Linked DNA regions of Gimesia benthica. The protein of the gene in region 1 interacts with the protein of each later gene in a pairwise test. Links are inferred from orthologs where the notes say so. Each region holds a gene or a part of one and is shown on either strand. Other genes may lie near its edges. The genes, in order: dnaA and dnaB.

Region 1 (3,294 bases):
ATGGCCCGGCGAATCGATGATTCCGGGGTCAGTATCGGCCAGGTGCTGATCGACCCGGCACAACTTCACACCCGTCGCCTGCTGACACGAAACGGGTTTCCGCACCTCACGAATCTTCAGTTCATGCGGCACCCGCTGAGCAACCTGCCGTCGACAGAGTCGCTGAAAGAGAAACAGATTGAACCGGTCCGTTTCGATGCCGTGCAGAACCGTCAGCGATTTCTCGATATGCTGGAATTGACGCACCAGGAATCTCACGACTGCCCTGCCCTGAATCAGGTACGCACGGCTGAGGAATCGCTGGAATCGCACCGCAGTTCAGGGGACTCGGACCAGGCCCACTGGTACCTGTTTCAAAGGGGAGAAACCGACCTGGGCATTTTACTCCTGTCTGAACATCAGTCCGATTTGAGTTGGGAAGTCGTTTACATGGGGGTCGCTCCGAACCAGCGGGGACAGGGTACAGGTTCCGCGATGATCCAATTCGGACTGGAGCAGGCACGAGCTCACAATCAGTCTGCGTTAACTCTCGCCGTGGATCACAAAAATTCCTATGCGATAAAGATTTATGAAGAGTTGGGTTTTGTCAGACAAAACACATTAAGCGTCCACGCGCGACTTCGTTCCCAATTCCCGGGAAAAAAACCAAAATTTAATTAACACGTTTTCGACAGCGTGAAGCGGGGCTTCCAAAAATATTTTCTCCGCGGGATGTCATTTTCTACTGGTAAAACAGTGTTTGATTTCGGTCTGAAAATTCTCAAAAAATTCCGCGCTGTTTCCGTTTGACTCTCCAGCAATTCAGGCTAGTATCAGAACCACTGAATGAGTAAACGCAGTGTCGCCGAAGTCAATGCCTGAGAACTTTACGATGCTGTTAACAATGGAGCTTTATAGCGCATCATTTCCAAATAAACCTCACTACCATACACGACTTTGAGAGAGCAGGATTTGGCTCTTTCTACCATTATGGACGGAGACGGTGCGCGCGGGGGGGAGGGTGCAAGATGCAACCCACGTCTTTGGCAGTGGAGGGTACGTTTTGCGATTCTGCAAATCGACCAACGGAAGCCAAGCTGGGGCCAGCAACAACCGGGTCAGAGGAGCAATCAATTTATCGGTTGCTCGCACAACAAGTCGGTGAACGTGGTTTCCAGAACTGGTTCGCAGGAAAAGTCAGACTCAAACTGGATGGCAATCTGCTGATTGTCGGCGTTGCCAGTCCGTTTCTGCTCACCTGGATGCAGAAAAAATTCGCCTCGAAAATCTATGCCACCGCGATTGCCTGCGTGGGACCTTCTGCTGAATACCGTCTGGAAGTCGATCCGGAACTGGCTGCCGTGACCAGTTCTTCTGAAGAGAGCCAGCAGAAATCTGGCAGCATGTCGGCTTCGTCTGGTAACGTTCCATTTGTTGAGCGGAAGGCATCTGCTCCATCCGTGAGTTCCCAGAACTCGCACTCAGTGGCGCGGCAGTCAAACCCGTTTCGTGGCAGACGCTTCGCGGACCTGTCTACCTTCGTCAAAGGTAAGTCGAACCAACTGGCTTACATTGCAGCGACCCAGGCCAGCGATGAACCGGGCGCACTTTACAACCCGCTGTTCATTCATGGCGGCGTCGGCATTGGAAAAACGCATCTGCTGGAAGGCTTCTACCGCAGAGTTCGTCAGCTGTATCCCGCGCTGAATGTGGTTTACCTGACGGCGGAAGCGTTCGGTAACTATTTCTCCAAGGCACTGCAGGAACGCTCGCTGCCCGGCTTTCGTCAGCGGTTCCGTAATGTCGATGTTTTGATTATCGATGACATCGACTTCTTCGAATCAAAGCGCAACTTCCAGGAAGAGTTGCTGCACACGATCAAACATCTGGAAAGCCATGGACGACAACTGGTCTTCTCTTCAGACCGTCACCCTCGACTGCTGACCAAGATGAGTGAAGAATTGACGACTCGCTTCCTGTCCGGCCTGGTCTGTCGCATTGAAGCTCCCGAGAAGGAACTCCGTCTGGAAATCGCCCGTCAGCGGGCTCATAAATTGAAGACACCAATTACCGAAGGGGCACTTGCTTACGTAGCCCGCCGCTTTACCAGCAACGTTCGGGAACTCGAAGGTGCGGTCAACTGCCTGCAGACCTGCCACCTGATGACTGGTCAGAAAGTGACCACCAGCATGGCCCGTCAGGTTCTGGCGGACCTGGAACGGGATTGCATTCGCATCATCAAGCTGGATGACATCAACCAGATTGTCTGTTCCACATTTGGTGTTTCTGAGGCAGACCTGAAATCGTCACGTCGCGCCCGAAATATCAGCCAGCCCCGGATGCTGGCCATGTTCCTGGCACGCAAACTGACACAGGCGGCTTACAGCGAAATCGGTGACTACTTCGGCGGACGCAATCACAGCACTGTCATGTCCGCCGAGAAGCAGGTTCGCAAATGGCTGGAGAGCCACTCTTCCATTCAGGTTGCTCTCCAGGAATGGCCAACCGAAGAGATCATCGAATCTCTGGAACAACAGTTACTCGCCAGCTGATTCAGCGATACTGATTCAGAGCGAACTTAATATTGTCTCTGTGGATCTGAGAACTGATATTGAGAGTTTGTCGGCTGACTTCCCCACTGGAAAGGCGAAGCCGACTGCTGATTGAAATTTTGTGTTCCGTTCAAGTTACCCTGATAGCCGGATCGCAAATCAGCGGCCGTTTCTGATGCATTCTGGAGACGCACGTTTGCCGGAGCCGCCACCGGGTTGTTGGAGAACATCTCCGATTGAGGCAAAGCCGAGGACATCGGCTGTCCCTGTGCAGGAAAGCGTTGCGGCATCGAGGCATGATAAACATTGCCCTTCCCGGCAGGCTGACCCGAGTATTCATAGCCGGCCTGTCTGACACCTCCCTGTGACATGCCCTGCCCCATTTGTGGCTGGAGGCCGTTCGGGCCATTCGTTCCATAGGCATTCTGGAAAGGAACCTGGGCTGAAGCAGGAATGACGCCTCCAGATCCCATCTGAGAACTCATCAGGGGCGAGTTATTTCCCTGCAGCTGTCCCGGAGCGGCATCACTCATGGGAAACATCTGACCGGGGCCCATATTCATGCCAGTGCGGGCCACTTCCCGCATCAGGTCCTGATCGTTCTGTGGAGGATTCTGTCCGGCTTCCGGAGCGCCGCTCTGTGTCGAACGGTAATCGGGAAACTGGCCTGGAGTCGACTGATACTGATTTCCGTACAGCTGTTGTCCCGGCTGGGGACCACGAACGGGCATCATCTGTTGAGGCGCTGACTGCATTGGCTGAT
Region 2 (3,275 bases), 440 kb from region 1 along the record:
AGGCCGTTTCAACGGAGCAGCACAACGAGTCAATTTTTATTCAAAACGATAGTAAAAACTGAAAATTACGGAAGTGATTGATAATGGTTCGCAAACAACGTAGCACCTCTGTGGTCGGTAGTTCCAAGTCATCTATCGAGGTTTTGCTGGCAGAAAATGTCGACAACCTCGGTGAGCAGGGTGACATTGTGCGGGTCAAACCCGGCTATGCCCGTAACTTCCTGCTGCCTTACGGCATGGCCACCATTGCCACTGAGCACAACAAGCGGATGGTGACACAGCACCAGAAGAAAGTGGCCGAGCTGGAAAAAGAGCATCTCAAATCGCTCAAGGGTCTGGCAGACAAAGTCAGCAAGCACAGCGTCACCATGGAAGCCAACGCCAACGAAGAAGGTCACCTGTATGGTTCGATCGTGGCTGTTGACATCAGCAAGTCCCTCAAGGAGAGCGGCTTCGAAGTCGATGCCGAAGCGATTCGCCTGGAAGGTCCGCTGAAAGAGCTGGGTATGTATACCGTCAAGCTGCAGCTGCACGAAAAGGTGAAGACCGAAGTCAAAGTCTGGGTCGTACCGACTGCAGAAAAAAGCTAACCCGTTTCGGCAGCAGGGCTGTCGAACTGCGTCATAAAAAACGAAGAGGTCCGGTTATTGCCGGACCTCTTTTGTTGTTATATGATGACGCCTGCAACACGACGTGCATTCGCCCGGAGCTGAACGGGGGGCTGCGTCGTGTGTTTTCATTTCATTGAGTCAAACGTTCCAGGGGATGGTCATGTCAGTTGCGGGCAAAGGAAATTTTCGCCGTCCAAAGCAGGAGTCTGTGGAAGAGCTGTTCGGTAAAGTGCCGCCACAGAACCTGGATGCAGAGAAAGCCGTGCTGGGCAGTATTCTGCTCGACAACGTGGTCATCGATGACCTCGTGCAGATTGTCAAAACCAACCATTTCTATAGCGATAAAAATGCGCGGATCTTTGCTGCGATTCTGCGCTTACACGATGCCGGCGTCCGCGGGATTGACGCGGTGACAGTGGCCGAAGAGCTCGACTCGAAGGGAGAGCTGGACGAAGCCGGCAATGTGATGTACCTGCACGAGATCCTGGAGAGCGTCCCCCACGCGGCGCATGCGGAATACTATGCGAACATCGTGCGTGACAAGTCGGTCCAGCGGGAACTGATTCACTCCTGTACCGAAATCATTCGAGAGAGCTATTCGCCGCAGGGCGACACTCTGGAAGTGTTAAACAAGGCCGAACAGAGTATCTTCAGTATTCTCGAATCGCAGGGAGAAGGGGATAAGATCGACATCAAGGACATCCTGATGGATGCCTTCGACCGGATCCACGAGCGAACCCAGAAAGAGGGATCACTGACCGGAACCACGACCGGGTTCGTCGATCTGGACGAACAGATCAACGGTTTTCAGCCTTCCGAATTGATTGTCCTGGCGGCCCGTCCTTCGATGGGGAAGACCGCGCTGGTCTGTAACTTCGCGGAAGCCGCCGCCGACGAGGGGGGCGTGGCCACGATCATCTTCTCTCTGGAACAGTCAAAGCTGGAACTGGCAGAGCGTCTGTTGTGTATCCGCTCGGGGGTGAATGGTCACTCGCTGCGTGCCGGGGATCTGGAAGATGACGAGCGGCACCGGTTGCTGGAGGCCTCTTCCCAGATCAGCGAGATGCCTCTGTTTATCGACGATAAACCGGGGCGGACGATTCAGGAAATCAGTGCGATCTGTCGGCGTTTAAAGCGGTTGAGTAACCTGGGGCTGATCATCATCGACTACCTGCAGTTGATTGAACCGGAAGACAAGACGATGCCTCGTGAACAGCAGATTGCGGGGATCACGCGGCGTCTGAAGGGGCTGTGCAAGGAATTGAATGTGCCGACGATCGCCCTGGCCCAGCTGAACCGCGGTGTGGAATTGCGTGAAGACAAGCGTCCGCGTCTGGCCGACTTGCGAGAAAGTGGAGCCATCGAACAGGATGCCGACCTGATCATGTTCCTGCACCGTCCGGACGCTTATGATCCCGAAGACCATCCGGGTCTGGCAGAAGTGGTTGTGGCCAAGCACCGTAGTGGTCCGACCGGGATTGTAAACCTGACGTGGCTCCGTGAATCGATGCGGTTCGGCAACTACACGAACCTGGATGTCCCTGAAGGGGGCTACATGGGAGATGATGGCGGAGGCGGCGGATTCGGTTAAACTCGCCTGGCTGCCACCGGGAATTCTGCAAACTGAGGAGGAGATGAAATGCGATCGACCTCTGAGTTGAAGTTGCGTGGCGTGGTGAAGTTTCTGGTGCTGTTGCTGATCAGCGTCGCTGCTGTTTCCAGGATGCAGCCCGCTTTCCCGGCAGAGGAGTCTGAGACGCAGGCGCTGCCCGGAAAGATTGAGCCGCCGTTTGGCTGGAACCGGACCGATAAGTATGTGCCTCCCGATTTCGAAGCGTTTTTCCCGGATGACAATGCAGCGGGCGCGCAGCTGGATCAGCTGATCGAAGGGAAGCTCAAGGTCTCCAGCACCGACGCGCGTCTGGCTTTGATTCGGCGTGGCCTGCGGAACTGTTCGCATCATCGGACCACACTGCTGGGGCAGGTGGGGAACCAGTATATCTGGAATCGCAAAGCGCAGGATCCCCGGGCGATTGAACTCATGTATCACGCGAGTGCCAGTAACCTGCCCGGTGTTGCGCATTCTGCGCTCTATCACGGTCCGACAGTGGTCTCAGATCGTTCGCCGAATCTGGTACGGATGCTGATGGAACGCTATCCGAAACTTGACGGGCAGATGCAGGATCGGATTGGCTGGGGGATGCGAACCTATGGGGACAAAGCACAGACGCGTGAGCTGCTGAGCGAGTTGCTGGATGATTATCGGCAGCTGGACGATCTGACGGTGGGAGCGACACTGGAGACCTGGCAGGCGGTGTTCGAGGCCGATCCGCCTGAGCTGGAGCGGTTTGATGATCTGGGGCTGTGGGTCATTGCTTTTCATCGTGCGGATGTTTCTGCAACCCATCCGCGGGCTGCGGAGATTCTGCGTGCGATGGTCTTGAAGGTGTTGCGCGGGCACGAGGATGCGATGCTCGAATTCGTAACGCGTGTCGACGCGGGACATGAGACAGCCGTGGTCCTGGTGCAGGGGCTGAAGTCACGGAAGTGGCTCATGGATTCTCTCTCGAAATATACGAATGTAGAAATCGATTTCAATGAGCTGTTTACGGCCCGCCAGTTACAGACGTGTCGGCTGAATGAACTGGCTCGCTTCCTGCCTGA

The links.
Region 2: the proteins of dnaA (region 1) and dnaB interact in binary tests that used the Escherichia coli proteins (3 or more experiments, as listed by UniProt). The link is inferred for Gimesia benthica from one-to-one orthologs.

The regions. Positions count from the first base shown.
Region 1 is NZ_CP043930.1:2,611,953-2,615,246, forward strand. The notes cover bases 298-3,269. They hold dnaA (chromosomal replication initiator protein DnaA), read left to right. Parts: upstream 298-1,007; coding sequence 1,008-2,531; downstream 2,532-3,269. Other genes in these bases: F1728_RS09825 (GNAT family N-acetyltransferase), read left to right, coding at 298-660; F1728_RS09835 (tetratricopeptide repeat protein), read right to left, coding at 2,558-3,269. Outside these bases: more of F1728_RS09825, read left to right, coding at 1-297; more of F1728_RS09835, read right to left, coding at 3,270-3,294. UniProt on the Escherichia coli protein: Plays an essential in the initiation and regulation of chromosomal replication. Binds in an ATP-dependent fashion to the origin of replication (oriC) to initiate formation of the DNA replication initiation complex once per cell cycle.
Region 2 is NZ_CP043930.1:2,174,067-2,177,341, reverse strand. The notes cover bases 34-2,986. They hold dnaB (replicative DNA helicase), read left to right. Parts: upstream 34-771; coding sequence 772-2,202; downstream 2,203-2,986. Other genes in these bases: F1728_RS08195 (hypothetical protein), read left to right, coding at 2,251-2,986; rplI (50S ribosomal protein L9), read left to right, coding at 84-590. In the rest of the region: more of F1728_RS08195, read left to right, coding at 2,987-3,275. UniProt on the Escherichia coli protein: The main replicative DNA helicase, it participates in initiation and elongation during chromosome replication. Travels ahead of the DNA replisome, separating dsDNA into templates for DNA synthesis.